Regions from separate parts of the Rhizobium sp. BK591 genome, predicted to be linked through region 4. Evidence: riboswitches for the same ligand, from Rfam matches in the RefSeq annotation. Region 4 holds a riboswitch; each other region holds the start of a gene.
What was found. Region 4 has a riboswitch for thiamine pyrophosphate ahead of thiM (hydroxyethylthiazole kinase). Riboswitches for the same ligand answer to the same signal wherever they lie in the genome.

Region 1: it holds a riboswitch for thiamine pyrophosphate, as region 4 does, so the genes downstream of both, thiC (phosphomethylpyrimidine synthase ThiC) here and thiM (hydroxyethylthiazole kinase) in region 4, are expected to answer to the same signal.
Region 2: it holds a riboswitch for thiamine pyrophosphate, as region 4 does, so the genes downstream of both, FHX10_RS22570 (YkoF family thiamine/hydroxymethylpyrimidine-binding protein) here and thiM (hydroxyethylthiazole kinase) in region 4, are expected to answer to the same signal.
Region 3: it holds a riboswitch for thiamine pyrophosphate, as region 4 does, so the genes downstream of both, thiC (phosphomethylpyrimidine synthase ThiC) here and thiM (hydroxyethylthiazole kinase) in region 4, are expected to answer to the same signal.

The regions. Positions count from the first base shown of each region.
Region 1 is NZ_JACIAZ010000010.1:16,918-20,716, forward strand. It holds gene thiC (phosphomethylpyrimidine synthase ThiC) at 1-1,578, opposite strand, end outside; TPP riboswitch at 1,678-1,810, opposite strand; gene FHX10_RS32000 (aspartate 1-decarboxylase) at 1,883-2,347, opposite strand; gene FHX10_RS32005 (beta-ketoacyl-ACP synthase III) at 2,378-3,364, opposite strand; gene FHX10_RS32010 (adenosylmethionine--8-amino-7-oxononanoate transaminase) at 3,364-3,799, opposite strand, start outside.
Region 2 is NZ_JACIAZ010000005.1:118,527-122,325, forward strand. It holds gene FHX10_RS22555 (SDR family NAD(P)-dependent oxidoreductase) at 1-425, opposite strand, end outside; gene soxR (redox-sensitive transcriptional activator SoxR) at 505-969, opposite strand; gene FHX10_RS22565 (NADPH-dependent FMN reductase) at 1,053-1,628, shown strand; TPP riboswitch at 1,817-1,930, shown strand; gene FHX10_RS22570 (YkoF family thiamine/hydroxymethylpyrimidine-binding protein) at 1,921-2,553, shown strand; gene FHX10_RS22575 (ABC transporter permease) at 2,644-3,450, shown strand; gene FHX10_RS22580 (ABC transporter ATP-binding protein) at 3,447-3,799, shown strand, end outside.
Region 3 is NZ_JACIAZ010000002.1:54,636-58,434, reverse strand. It holds gene thiO (glycine oxidase ThiO) at 1-216, opposite strand, end outside; gene thiC (phosphomethylpyrimidine synthase ThiC) at 216-2,039, opposite strand; TPP riboswitch at 2,132-2,263, opposite strand; gene FHX10_RS07395 (LysR family transcriptional regulator) at 2,526-3,425, opposite strand; gene FHX10_RS07390 (ring-cleaving dioxygenase) at 3,546-3,799, shown strand, end outside.
Region 4 is NZ_JACIAZ010000002.1:400,175-403,973, reverse strand. It holds gene FHX10_RS09005 (invasion associated locus B family protein) at 1-595, opposite strand, end outside; gene FHX10_RS09000 (hypothetical protein) at 851-1,228, opposite strand; TPP riboswitch at 1,301-1,397, shown strand; gene thiM (hydroxyethylthiazole kinase) at 1,448-2,251, shown strand; gene thiE (thiamine phosphate synthase) at 2,248-2,883, shown strand; gene thiD (bifunctional hydroxymethylpyrimidine kinase/phosphomethylpyrimidine kinase) at 2,880-3,689, shown strand.

The sequences.
Region 1 (3,799 bases), on a different contig from region 4:
GTCCTCCCAGCGGAACTCGAAACGAGCGCGCGACAGCGCGTCGTCACGCACCTGGGCCGCCGGATGCCCTTTGGCGAGATCGGCCGCATGTGCGGCGATCTTGTAGGTGATGACGCCCACCTTGACGTCGTTGCGATCGGGCAGGCCGAGATGTTCCTTAGGTGTCACGTAGCAGAGCATGGCGGTGCCGAACCAGCCGATCATCGCAGCCCCGATCCCCGACGTGATGTGGTCGTAGCCCGGCGCAATATCGGTGGTCAGCGGCCCGAGCGTATAGAACGGAGCCTCACCGCAGACCGCGAGCTGCTTGTCCATGTTGGCCTTGATCTTGTGCATCGGCACATGGCCGGGACCTTCGATCATCACCTGGCAATCCTTCGCCCAGGCGATCTTCGTCAGCTCCCCGAGGGTCTCCAGTTCCGCGAACTGAGCCGCATCGTTGGCGTCGGCGATCGAACCGGGGCGCAGGCCATCACCGAGCGAGAAGGAAACGTCGTAAGCGCGGCAGATGTCGCAGATCTCCTCGAAATGCTCGTAGAGAAAACTCTCCTTGTGGTGGTGCAGACACCACTTGGCCATGATCGAGCCGCCGCGGGAAACGATGCCGGTGACGCGGTTGACGGTGAGCGGGATATAGGCGAGCCGCACGCCGGCATGGATGGTGAAATAGTCGACACCCTGCTCGGCCTGCTCGATCAGCGTGTCGCGATAGACCTCCCAGGTCAGGTCCTCGGCAATGCCGTTCACCTTTTCGAGCGCCTGGTAGAGCGGCACGGTGCCGATCGGTACCGGCGAATTGCGGATGATCCAGTCGCGGATATTGTGGATGTTGCGGCCGGTCGACAAGTCCATGACCGTATCGGCGCCCCAGCGGATCGCCCAGACCATCTTCTCGACCTCCTCCGCCATCGACGAGGTGACGGCGGAATTGCCGATATTGGCATTGATCTTCACCAGGAAATTCCGGCCGATGATCATCGGTTCGGATTCGGGATGGTTGATGTTGGCGGGAATGATTGCCCGGCCTTCCGCGACTTCGCGGCGAACGAATTCCGGCGTCACGAAATCCGGCACTTGGGCGCCAAAACTTTCGCCGTCGCGCACGAGCGGTTCCCTGGCCGCCTGCCGGCCGAGGTTTTCGCGGATGGCGACGAATTCCATCTCCGGCGTGATGATGCCGGCCCGCGCATAGGCGAGCTGGGTGACGGCTCTGCCCGCCTTTGCCTTGAAAGGCTGGTTGCGGATCGGGAATTCCGGCGTCAGGTGGCTGCCGGACACGAAGCCGTTGTCCTCCGGCCTGACGATGCGGCCCTCATAGGCCTCGACATCGCCGCGGGCGACAATCCAGCTTTCGCGCAGGCGCGGCAGGCCGGCATCGATACTGATCGCGGCGCCTTCTACCGTATAGGGACCGGAGGAATCGTAGACGGTGACCGGCGGTTCGCCGGAGGTCGGATGCAATGCGATCTGACGCATCGGCACGCGGATGTCCGGGTGGATCGTTCCAGCTTTCAGGACTTTCGTGGAGGCGGGAAGCGGGCCGGCGACCGGGGTGAGCTTGGTGGTTGCGATATTCATGGTTCGAGGCTCCAAGGTTTGACGTTTGGAGACCCAGTTCCAGAGTTGGAATGATGGAAGAACACGTCGGAATCCGAAGAACGGAATCCCGCCCTCGCCGCCGCAGCGCTCGCACCGTCCCTACGCCAGTATGAACTGGATCAGGTTCAACGGGTCACTGCGCCTCGGCCGGCCAAAGCCGATCCGACCAGCAGTATCTCAGCCCCTTGGCGGGACCCCCCTGGTGAATAGGGCTAAGCTATTGTGAGAAATGGTGCTCCGTCAAGCCCTTGGGCACCATTCCAGAACCCAATTCCCAACCGCGTTACGAAGATCGGCTCGATGGCAGTGCCGCTGGAAATCCGTAGTCATTGTTGGCAAGTTCGGTGGTAACCGACATGTCGGGAGAGCCATCCGCTCGGCGAAAGACCTCGTAAGTAATTCTGTCGACAATCTCATTGCCGGCGCCGAACACCAAGACGCGCGGCCGCAGCTTTATGATCTCATCGAACTCGCAAAAGACGCTGGATGCGATAATAATCTCATCGCCTTGCTGGCATGTACGAGCGGCCGCACCGTTGAGAATGCAGCACTTGCAGCCGGGATCACCATAGAGCACGTAAGTGCTGATTCTGGCCCCGGACATCTTGTTCCAGATTTCCACATATTCCAGCGGTTTCAGGCCGACCGCCCGGCAGAAGTCCGCGTCGATGGTAATCGACCCATGGTAGTTCAGCTTTGAGGCCGTCACTCGAATGCCATGCAGCTTCGCGCCCACGTATTTTTCCAATTTGTGCTCCTTCCAGATTCGACATTGTGGTTACATGCGACAGACCGCAGCCCCGCCCATGAGGCCAGCCCCGGCGGCAGTCAGCAACAGTGCCTCGCCCTCCGCGAAACGCCGCTCGGCATTGGCCATGGAGAGGGAAAGCGGGATGGTCGCGGCCGACGAATTCCCGAAGCGCTCGATCGTGCGGATGGTTTTTTCCGGCGCGATGCCGAGGTTGCCCGAGACGGCGTCGAATATGCGCGCGTTGGCCTGGTGCGGCACGAATTGGTCGACATCCGATGCGGCAATCCCCGCCTGTTCAAGCGCCCGCTTCGATGTCTCGGTCATCAGGGCGACAGCGCGGGAGAAGACCTCACGGCCGTCCTGCATAGTCATCAGGAAGTCCTCGGGCCTGAGCTCAGGAGAGAATGGCCGGTTGCTGCCGCCAGCGGGAATGTTGATCAGGCCATAGCCGCTACCATCCGATGCGAGATCGGCGCCAAGGAGGCCGCTTCGCCCGTTCGTGCTCGGCGCCAGCACGACGGCGCCGGCCGCGTCCGCAAACAGCACTGCACTTGCCCGCTCGGCGGGATTGATGCGGCGGCTGAGGATATTGGCGGCGACCACCAGCACGGCGCGGCCATGCGCACGGACGAAACCATCCGCCAGGGTGAGTGCGTAGAGAAAGCCCGAACAGGCGCCGGCCAGATCGATCGCGCCGGACCGTTCGAGGCCCAACCGGTGGGCCAGCAGCGGTGCCGAGGGCGGCATCAGATGATCCGGTGTCGAGGTCGCAAGCAGCGTCAGCGCGATCTCGCTTTGGGCGATCCCTGCGTCTTCAAGCGCCATCCGCCCGGCCTTGGCGGCAAGGCCGCTCAGCGTCTCGCCGTCTTCGGCCCAGTGGCGCGCGCGGATGCCGGTCCGGCGCTCGATCCAGCCTGTTTCGAGACCAAGGCGCGCCTCGATCTCCGCATTGACGACCCGCCGCGCTGGCACGGCATGCCCGAAGCCAACCATGCGGGAGGAGCGGCCAGACATCAGCCCGCGCTCCCGAGAACGATCGACGCGACCTGGTCTATGGCGTCATAGGCGTCGTCGAGTTCGTCCGCCGTCACGCAATAGGGCGGCATGAGGTAGATGACATTGCCGAGCGGACGGATGAGCAGCCCACGCTCGCGGAAGAGCCGCCGCATGCGCGGACCGGCCTCGGCGAGATAACCGCCCGAGGGTACGGCGAGGTCGAGCGCCGCAATCGTTCCGGACTGCCGGATGTTGATGAAACGCGGGTCTCCTTCAAATCGCTGGAGGTTCTGCCGGTGCCGTGCCGCGAGATTTTCAATCCGCTCGTGGACAGGCTCACTGCGCCAGATGTCGAGATTGGCGACGGCGGCCGCGCAGGCGATTGGGTTGGCCGTATAGGAGCTCGAATGGAAGAAGGTCTTCCGCCGGTCGGTGGAGAGGTGGGCGTCGAAG
Region 2 (3,799 bases), on a different contig from region 4:
ACCACCGATGTCTGGTTGAGCCGCACGATCGCCTCATATTCTGCGTCGGTGAGCGTGGCCGCGGGAAACCGGCCAAGCATGGTGCCGGCATTGTTCACCAGCACATGCACCCTGTCGAAGAAGGCGAGAACGTCTTCGGCAAATTGCGCCGCCCCACCGGCCGCCGAGAAATCGGCGTGCAGCAGCAGCGCCCGTCTTTCGGATTCAGCCGTCAGCAGGAAATCCGGCAGCTCGCGTCCCGGCTTGCGCCCGGTATGGACGATCACTTTTGCGCCGCAGTCCAGGAACTGCCGGGCCACTTCGAGGCCGATGCCGCGGCCGGCGCCGGTCACGACGACATTGCGATTTTCGAACAGTCTGGGATGAAACACGAAGCCGTCCTCCTCGCGGACAGTGCCGCCGGTTGCGTCACTCGCCCTTAACATATGAGCGCGCCGACCGAAAGAAAGGCAGGTACCGATCTTTCCCGGGAGACGCAGCCAAGTCTCCCTCTGGGGAAGGGCTCTAGCTTTCGGTCTCCAGAAGCCGCGCACCCGACCCCTCTTTGCCGAGCCGATCGCAGGGATTGCGCAACGGACAGCTTTCGATCGACAGGCAGCCGCAGCCGATGCAGCCGGTCAGACGGTCGCGCAGCAGGCTCAGCCGCCTGATTCGCGCGTCGAGATCATCCTTCCAGCGCGCCGACAGCACCTGCCAGTCGGCGACGGTGGGCGTGCGTCCTTGCGGCAGCGACTCGAACGCCGCCTGGATTTCCGAAAGCGGAATGCCGACACGCTGCGCCACCTTGATGATGCCAAGCCGGCGCAGCACGTCACGGCCGTATCGCCGCTGGTTGCCGCGGGACCGGATGCTCGAGATCAGCCCCTTGGTCTCGTAGAAATGCAGCGCCGAGACGGCAAGGCCGCTGCGCTCCGCCACTTCGCCAACCGTCAGAAGTCTGCCGAGCGGCGTTGCAGGAATCGTATCCATCGGCTCTTGACCTCAATATTAGTTGAGGTTTTATAACCCGTGCTTCGATAATCGTAAAGTCCAATCGCGACAAGGAGCAACGCATGAAAACACCCACCAGGCTGGCGGTCATCTATGGCAGCACGAGAGAGGGCCGCATCTGCGACCGGGTGGTCAAATGGCTGACGCAGGAGCTCGTCCGCTTCCCGCAATTTGATATCGACATCATCGACCCGCTCGATTTCGCGCTGCCGGTAAGCCGTGACGTGGCACACCCCGAAATCGACAGGCTCGCCGGGCGGCTTGGCATGGCCGACGCCTTCATCATCGTCACCCCGGAATACAATCACAGCTTCACGGCCTCGCTGAAGTCGATCATCGATTTCTTCTTCGAGCCCTGGCAGGGCAAACCTGTCGCCTTCGTTTCCTATGGCGGCATATCGGGCGGCCTGCGCGCCGTCGAACAGCTGCGCCTCGTCTTTGCCGAACTCCACGCGGTCACGATCCGCGATTCGGTGAGCTTTACAGCACCTTGGAACCGCTTCGACACCGAGGGACGGCTCGACAATCCCACCGACGCGATGCGTCTGCTCGACCGGATGATGGCGAGGCTGGAATGGTGGACACGGGCGCTCGTCACTGCCCGCAGCGATTGCCCCTATGCCGACATCGCCGCCTGAGGCAGCAAGCTCCGGTTCCGTTCCCGGCAGGTACGGAACCTCGAGGGACACCCGGGCAGGACCTCCGTCCGGGTGTTCTCAACAGTAAGGCATATCAGGCGATACCGGGCATGGCAGGCTCATCCCGACCGCATGGACGGGTTCGCAACTTTGCAGTTGCGGGGAGAAAACCCCGGTGATAGTTTCCGCGCCATTAACGGGGGAGCTCCGTATTGCCGGGGCTGAGATGTGAGGTGCAAGCCTCTGGACCCTTCAAAGCTGATCTGGGTAATGCCAGCGGAGCGAGGTTCAGATGTTTTCAGGCGCACAAGTGTCACTCTATCCGATGTCCGGCGATTTCGTCGGCATCATTCTCGATGCCGTCAAGGCGCTCGATCCCTATCGCGACCGGCTGCGCATCGAGACCGATGACATCTCTACGCTGCTGGTCGGCCCGCCTGACATTCTTTTCGCCGCCATGCACGATCTTTTCGTCACCGCCGCAAAGACCGGCGAACATTGCGTGCTGTCCGCCGCCGTCTCACGCGGCTGCCCCGGTGAGCCCGACGAGGCCATCTGCGGCGTCAACCCCTCCTCCGGCCAGGCAGAGCCGCTTGCTGACCGTATAGCGGCCGCCCTTGCCGCCGTTGAAATCACCGCCGAGACCGGACAGCCGACCGCTGCCCAATTCTCGCTCTACGTCATGGGAACCGGCACCCATATGGACGAGATCTATGGCTGCATCGACTTTCTCAAACGCTCCGGCACTTTCGACCGCGCCAAGAATTTCTGCACCAGGCTTTCTGGCGATGCCGGCGCCGTCTTCGCAACCATTCGTGAGGCCTTCTATCGCTTCGGTGACCCCGAGGGGCATGTGACCCTCGATATCACGGTGTCAGCCAATACAGCGCCGCGCGTCTTTTCAGACGCGCAAAGGACGCTGTAACACTTTAAATTGCTGCATAATTTTATCCTTAAATCGATTCCGATTTAAGGAATTATGCAGTGCCCGACGAAAGCCTGAAATCGAACGCCGATGACACCGCTACCACCACTGGGTTCGCGCCTTGCCGCGCTCCGCGCCGCTCTCTACCGGGGCATACCTGCCCTGCTCGCCGGCTGCGCCTTTTTGGCGGCATGGGAACTCTATGTCGATCTTTCCGGGATCAAGCCCTCCATCCTGCCGGCGCCGTCGCGCATCGTCATCCAGGGCTGGCTGAACCGCGAGGCGCTGATATCAAACACCTGGCCGACGCTCGGCGCGACGCTTGGAGGTTTCGCGCTGTCGCTGGCTTTCGCCTTCGTAGCCTCGATCCTCATGGATTTCGTGCCCTTCATGCGCCGGGCATTGCTGCCGATCTTCATCGCCAGCCAGACCCTGCCGCTGGTGGCGATCGCGCCCCTCGTCGTCCTCTGGTTCGGCTTCGGCCTGCTGCCGAAAGTGTTGCTGGTGGCGCTCGTCACCTTCTTTCCGCTGCTCGTCGCCCTGCTGCAGGGCTATGAATCGACCGACCGCGACATCGCCGAATTGCTGAATTCGATGAAGGCGAGTCGCTGGCGGATTTTCTGCCTGGCCCGGCTTCCCTCCTCGCTGCCCTATTTCTTCGCCGGCCTCAGAATCTCGATCACCTATGCCGTCGTTGGCGCGATTTTTGCCGAATATGCCGGCGCCGCCCGCGGCCTCGGCATCTATATCCTCAACGCCAAGAACAATTTCCGTCCCGATCTCGTGCTCGCCGCCGTCGTCGTCAGCGCCGTGCTCACGCTCGGCCTCTTCGGGCTGACGCTGTTGATCCAGCGCCTCGTCATGCCCTGGCAGCCAACCGGGGAGCGGCGCCGATGAGCGATACAATGGTTGAACTCGGTAGTATCTCGAAGTCCTTCGACGGCATGAAGGTGCTGGGCGACATTTCGCTCGCCGTCGCAGACGGCGAGTTCGTTTCGATCGTCGGACCGTCCGGCTCCGGAAAATCGACGGTGCTGCGGCTGCTGACACAGGCGCTTCGACCCGATTCCGGCACCATGCTTTTCAACGGCGTGCCGCTGGAACAGGCACCGCATTCCTTCGCCTTCATGCCGCAGCGCGATGCGCTGATGCCCTGGCGCCGGATCATCGACAATGCGGCACTCGGCCTCGAGGTGAAAGGCATGAGCCGCCGCGCGGCCCGCGCCGCCGTCGCGCCTTTGTTCGA
Region 3 (3,799 bases), 350 kb from region 4:
CCACCATCCGGCCGCGCCCAGGCCCAATGTCAGGACAATCTCTTCGGCCGCTTCCCGTTCGCAATAGGGCGCGAGCATTCCTCCAGCAAAGTGCGAGGCGCCAAGTCCCGCCGCGCCGGCCTTCTCGATCACCTCGACCGAAAAGCCCCGCCTGACGAGCTCATGGGCTGCCGCGAGGCCGGCAACACCAGCCCCTTTGACGAGAAACGTAGGCATTATGCGTTACCCGGAAGGTTTTCGATCGGCATGTACAGGTCGCCACCCTCCCGATATTTCGCCGCCATCGCTTCCAGCCCTTCCTTCTGCGCTTCGGCGCGGATATCGTGCGAAATCCGCATCGAGCAGAATTTCGGACCGCACATGGAGCAGAAATGCGCCACCTTATGCGCCTCCTTCGGCAGCGTTTCGTCGTGGAAGGAGCGGGCGGTTTCCGGATCGAGCGAGAGGTTGAACTGGTCCTCCCATCGGAACTCGAAACGGGCGCGCGACAACGCATCGTCGCGCACCCGCGCCGCCGGATGACCCTTGGCCAGATCGGCGGCATGTGCCGCGATCTTATAGGTGATGACGCCCACCTTGACGTCGTTGCGGTCCGGCAGGCCGAGATGTTCCTTGGGCGTCACGTAGCAGAGCATGGCGGTGCCGAACCAGCCGATCATCGCAGCCCCGATGCCGGACGTGATGTGGTCATAGCCCGGCGCGATATCGGTGGTCAGCGGCCCGAGCGTATAAAAAGGCGCCTCGCCGCAGACCGCGAGTTGCTTGTCCATGTTTTCCTTGATCTTGTGCATCGGCACATGACCGGGACCTTCGATCATCACCTGGCAATCCTTCGCCCAGGCGATTTTCGTTAACGCGCCGAGCGTTTCCAGTTCTGCGAACTGCGCCGCATCGTTGGCATCGGCAATCGAGCCTGGCCGCAGGCCATCACCGAGCGAGAAGGAAACGTCGTAAGCGCGGCAGATGTCGCAGATCTCCTCGAAATGCTCGTAGAGAAAACTCTCCCGGTGGTGGTGCAGACACCACTTGGCCATGATCGAGCCGCCGCGAGAAACGATGCCGGTGACGCGATTGACGGTCAGCGGGATATAGGCAAGCCGCACGCCCGCATGGATGGTGAAGTAATCGACGCCCTGCTCGGCCTGTTCGATCAGCGTATCGCGATAGACCTCCCAGGTGAGGTCCTCGGCAATGCCGTTCACCTTTTCGAGTGCCTGGTAGAGCGGCACGGTGCCGATCGGTACCGGCGAATTGCGGATGATCCATTCGCGGATATTGTGGATGTTGCGGCCGGTCGACAGGTCCATGACCGTGTCGGCACCCCAGCGGATCGCCCAGACCATCTTCTCCACTTCCTCCGCCATGGAGGAGGTGACGGCGGAATTGCCGATATTGGCATTGATCTTCACCAGGAAGTTCCGGCCGATGATCATCGGCTCGCTTTCCGGGTGATTGATGTTGGCGGGAATGATCGCCCGGCCGGCGGCGACCTCCTGGCGGACGAATTCCGGGGTCACATGATCGGGAATATGGGCGCCGAAGCTTTCGCCATCGCGGCTCATGGCCTCCACCTGTGCCTTGCGGCCGAGATTTTCGCGGATAGCGATGAATTCCATTTCCGGGGTGATGATGCCGGCGCGTGCATAGGCGAGTTGGGTCACGGCATTGTCTCCCCTCGCCCGCAGCGGCTGGCGCTTGGCCGGAAATTCCGGTGTCAGCCGTTCGCCGCTGACAAAGCCGTTGTCTTCGGGACGCACATGGCGGCCTTCATAGGCCTCGACATCTCCGCGGGCGAGCACCCAGCCGCGACGGAACTGTGACAGGCCCTGCTCGATGCGGATATCAGCGCCCTCGACAGTGTAAGGGCCGGAGCAATCATAGACGACGACAGGCGGCTCGCCCGATGTCGGATGGACGCTGATCTCGCGCATCGGCACGCGGATGTCGGAGTGCATATCTCCGGGGATGTAGATTTTCCGCGACGCCGGTAGCGGGCCGGTGGTGACGGTGGGTGTGACGTTCTTTGCGGCAATGGTCATGGTTTGAGGCTCCAAGTTGCAATTGGAGACCCAGTCAATCAGCCGGAATGATGGAAAGACGCCGGCATGGAATCCACGCGGGAATCCGAAGCCTTCGAGCGCTTGCACCGTCCCTACGCCAGTATGAACTGGATCAGGTTCAACGGGTCACTGCGCCACAACAGGCAAAGCCAAATTGTCCAGCAGTATCTCAGCCCCTTGCCGGGACCCCCCTGGTGAATGTCGCAAAGACTATGTCCTGGGCCGAGTTCGTGTCAACCACAGACCTTCCGTCGTCCCGCTCTTGGGCGTATTTTGATGTGGAAGCCGGGCAGATCATTGAATGTGGGAGAAGGATGTCGCCGACGTTCCAAATTGTCGCCTTGAACGGGATCGAGCGACCGGCCACCGAGATGGACCGGAGGTTCCTTGTTGCCGCCTAAGATTGTGCAAATTCCTTTTCGAAAGACCTCGTTAGAGCAACCGCACCTGCTTTATCGGCAAAGTTCATTCGATCGCCGAGAGGAACGCCGGGATCTGTTGCTCGAAGAACTTCGAGAAGGAGGCGATGCGCGGCGGCAGCGCCTGGTAAGGGGGGTAGTACAGGGTCAGCCATAAGTCTGGCGGCGACCAGTCCCGCAGGACGTGGACGAGCCGTCCGGTCCGCAGATGCTCGGCGACATGGAACTTGGGCAGCATGGCGACCCCGACGCCGTCGGCCGCCATGCTCGCCAGCACCTCTCCGCTATTGGCGCTGAATGCACGGCCTGCAGAAATCGTGGCGCTGCCACTGCCGTCCGACAGTGACCAGGTCTCCCGTTTGCTTTCGCCGCTATAGGCCAGGCAATCGTCGGGAATGAGCTCGTTCGGGTGCTTCATGTCGCAAAACCGGCTGCCGGGCGCTGCGACGAGGATACGGCGCACGACGCTGATCTTGCGCCAGATCGTGAACTTGTCCGAAGGTGCCGCGGAAATGCGGATCGCCAGATCATAATCGTCGTCGATGATGTCGACGAGTCCATCGGCGAGCGAGATTTCGAAGCTGATCTTGGGATAGCGCTCCCTGAATGCCGAGAGAATGGGCGGCAGGACCTGCTGGCCGAACCAGGTCGGCGCGCTGATGCGCAGGCGGCCATGATCCGCCTTGTGGGAATTCATCACGTCCTTGCGCGCGTTGTCGAGCGCCTGCACCGCCGGCTGTATCTGGGCGGCGAAGATCGCGCCATCGGTCGTCAGCGACACTTGGCGCGTGGTGCGCACGAAGAGTTGCACGCCCAGATCTTCTTCCAGGGCCGCAATCGCCCGGGTGACGGCTGCGGGCGTCATATCGAGCTCGCGCGCGACCTGCGCGAAGCTCCGCTTCTCGGCAGCCAGCAGGAAGGTTCGGAGCAGCTTGTAGTCGTTCATCGATTATTTCACCAATGGCAATTCACTGACAATTATTATTGCAATTTCCACGCCTGATCAACCGACGTAGATTTTCAATCACACCAGACAAACCAACACAGCCGCGGAAGGGCGAGGATCATGATCAAGGATATCAAGGGACTGCATCACATCACGTCGATGGCATCGGATGCCCGTCAGAACAACGCGTTCTTCACGGGCACGCTTGGCCTGCGCCGCGTCAAGAAGACCGTAAATTTCGACGATCCCAACGTCTACCACCTCTATTACGGTGATGAGGCCGGTACCCCCGGCTCCGTCATGACCTACTTCCCGTTTCCCGACGTGATGCGCGGCCGTCCCGGCGTCGGCGAAGTCAGTGACACACAGTTCGC
Region 4 (3,799 bases):
GCCCTTTCAGCGAGAAACGGATATTGACGTCCTGGCCGTTCATCAGCCGCACCAACCCTTCGGCGGTCGAGCCCTTCTTGAGCGCCGTCGCCGTCTTCGTATCCAGCGCCAGCTGCGCCCAGCATCCGGCCTGGTTGCAATTGCGGTAGTCAAGTTTCGCAACGGGCTTGCCGTCGGCCTTGATCGACAGGCCCGAGGGCAGGAAGACGTTGAGCGGCATCAGAGCGGTCAGCGTCAGCCCCGGCTTGCCTTTCTCGCCCTTGCCCTTCTCGCCCCTGCCCTTCTCGCCCTTGCCTTGGGACCCGGCCGGCGCAGCTGCGATCGCCAGCGTCAGCACATTGACGTTCTCGCCATCTTTGGCGACTTGCGCGATCTGGGCGACTTCGCAGGCCTCGGTGCCTTCAGAACCCGAGCAGCGATAATACCAGTCGTCGAATTTCTGGGATTTTATCGCCGGCGCCTGCACCTGCCCCGCTTCCTGATCGGCAGGAACAGCAGTTTGCGAAAAGGAAGGATTCGCCCAGGCGATGAATATCAGAACGGAGGCGACAGTCTGGAGGCCACACTTCGTATCGGCTTTCAAAAATTTTCTCATTGAAAATACAACTTCAGGAAGATTTTATTGGCGTGTAAAGTCATATCGCTACAATCCATCGTTTGGTCAACCTAAGCGTGTCAGCACGGTAAAGTTTCCGTTAGATATTTACTTCGCGTTCTGGGAGTTTGATTCCACGCCCTGGGAGAGGCTTACCGCAACGAAATCGCCACCAAATTTCGACAGCCGGAATAAAACTGAATGGCGAGGCGATGAGACGACACGCAACTTACGCGAAGCTGTTCTCGTGCTCGGCTACATTGAAAAATTCCATCGATGAACGGATAGGGTGAATAACTTCGCGCTATTCCAAATGCAGAAAAGTCTTGGGAAGATGAACTTCATTCTTTCAAAGAAAAGACTGCTTTCCCGCATCAGCACCCTCACCAATGCTGGCAGCCAACCCCTCACAAATACGAAGATGTATTTTAGAAATTGATTGCACCCACGGTTGCTGCGGTTATTCCTTTTGAAAAAGGGGAGGATAGCCGCATGGCGAAAAGGCAAGGACCCGGCCAACCCGGAAGAGAACCGGCAGACGACTTTCGGGAAAACCTGGTCAAGACCCGAATCGGCGGCGATCTCTCGTCCTTCATGAAAGGCGATCCCGACCCATAAATCATCCATAGCCATCGCGCGCCGCGTCGGTCGCATGATTGTCATTTTCGAGGTGACATCAGCCCCGTTCTCTGCGAAAAGAAACGCGATGAGAGACAGGGGCGTTCGTCGACAGACGGGCTGAGAAGCACCCTTCGAACCTGAACCGGATAATGCCGGCGGAGGGAGTCGCTCGGGGTCGCGGCATCGCCCGCACGAACCGCCCCGTGGCCGCCCCCGCCTGAAAGGGGCCATATGCAGACCAAGACCACACCCGGAGCGATGCTGAAGGCGATGCGCGAGAAGCCGCCGCTCGTTCAGTGCATCACCAATTACGTCGCCATGAACATCGCCGCAAATGTTCTGCTTGCCGCGGGCGCCTCGCCCGCCATGGTGCATGCCGCGGAAGAAGCCGGCGAATTCGCCGGGATCGCCAGTGCGCTGACCATCAATATCGGTACGCTGTCGACGCAATGGATCGACGGCATGCAGGCGGCGGCGAAGGCGGCGGCTTCAGCCGCCAAGCCCTGGGTGCTCGACCCGGTCGCTCATTATGCAACGGCCTTCCGCCGCAACGCCGTCGCCGATCTCCTGGCGCTGCATCCGACCATCATCCGCGGCAACGCTTCCGAAATCATCGCGCTGGCCGGCGGAGAGAGCCGCGGCCAGGGCGTCGACAGCCGCGACCCAGTCGAGCAGGCGGAAGGTTCGGCGCGATGGCTCGCCGAGCGTCAGCGGGCGGTCGTCGCCGTGACCGGCGCCATGGATTTCGTCACCGACGGCGAGCGGGCCGTGCGCATCGAAGGCGGATCGGCCTTGATGCCGCAAGTCACCGCGCTCGGCTGCTCGCTCACCTGCCTCGTCGGCGCCTTTGCGGCAACGGCGCCCGAGGACATTTTCGGCGCCACGGTCGCCGCCCTTTCGACCTTCGCCATCGCCGGCGAAGACGCGGCACTCGGCGCCGCCGGCCCCGGCTCCTTCTCCTGGCGCTTCCTCGATGCGCTGGCAGCGCTCGACGCCGAAACGCTTGACGCCAGGGCAAGGATATCGGCGGCATGAAGGCTTTCGACCTTTCGCTCTATCTCGTCCTCGACCCCGATCTCTGCGCGGGGATCGGCATGGTGGAAACGGCGCGCCTTGCCGTTGCCGGCGGCGCGACGATGGTGCAGTTGCGTGACAAACATGCCGGCACCGTCGGGATGATCGAGACCGGCCGCGCCTTGAAACAGGCGCTTGTCGGGACCGGCGCCCTGTTCATCGTCAACGACGATGTCGAGGCGGCAATCGCCATCGGCGCCGACGGTCTGCATATCGGCCAGGAGGATTTGGATGCGCGCACGGCGCGGACGATGATCGGCCCTGCCATGATCCTTGGCCTCTCGGTCGAGACCGCGGCGCTTGCCGCCGCCGTCGATCCGGATCTGGTCGATTATACCGGCGTCGGGCCGGTGTTTGCGACGCCGACCAAGGCCGATCACAAGCAGCCGATCGGTTTTGACGGTCTTGCCATGCTGGTAAAGGCCTCGCCGGTGCCGTCGGTTGCGATCGGCGGCCTCAAGGCGGATCATGTCGCCCAAGTATTTGCTGCGGGCGCCAAGGGCCTTGCCGTCGTCTCCGCCATCTGCGGTACGCCGGATCCCGAAGCGGCCACGCGCCGCATCGCCGCAGAAATTCGAAAGGCCCGCGCATGATCCGCAACGTTCTCTCCATCGCCGGCTCCGATCCCTCGGGCGGCGCCGGCATCCAGGCCGATCTCAAGGCCTTTTCCGCCCGCGGCGTCTACGGCATGGCGGTGCTGACCGCGCTGACGGCGCAGAACACCCAAGGCGTCAGCGGCGTGCATCTGGTGCCGCCGCAATTCGTCGCCGACCAAATCAATGCCGTCTTTGCCGATGTGCGCGTCGATGCCGTCAAGATCGGCATGATCGCCAATGCCGGCATCGCCGATGCCGTTGCCGGTGCACTGACTGACCACCGCGACATTCCGATCGTCATCGACCCGGTGATGATCGCCAAGGGTGGCGCCGCCTTGCTCGCGCCTGAGGCGGTCGACGTGCTGACCCGCCGGCTGCTGCCGCTTGCGACACTCCTGACCCCGAACTTGCCGGAAGCCGCCGCACTGCTGCACCAGCCGGTGGCGACAAACCGAGCCGAGATGGCGGCGCAGGCCGAACAGCTGCGGGCGTTTGGCCCGGCCGCAGTGCTGGTCAAGGGCGGCCATCTCGATAGCGACGAAAGTCCTGACGTCCTTGCCACCGCCGCTGGCCTGCACTGGTTCGAAGCCATGCGCGTGCCGACCAAGAACACGCACGGCACCGGCTGCACGCTCTCCAGCGCGCTGGCCGCCGAACTTGCCAAGGGCGCCTCGGCGCGGGAGGCGGTCGCCATCGCAAAGCAATATCTCGCCGGCGCGGTCGCGGCAGCCGGAAGCCTCACCGTCGGCTCCGGCCACGGCCCGGTGCAGCATTTTCATGCGCTGTGGAAAGACGGCGAATAAGCGCTCGCTCGGCATAGATGCAGCCAATCGAAACGGCCCGGCCCTCCCGGCCGTTTTTTCGTTCGGCAGCTACTTTGCGTTGAAACCGCAGTTGCAGTGCGGGCAGTCCC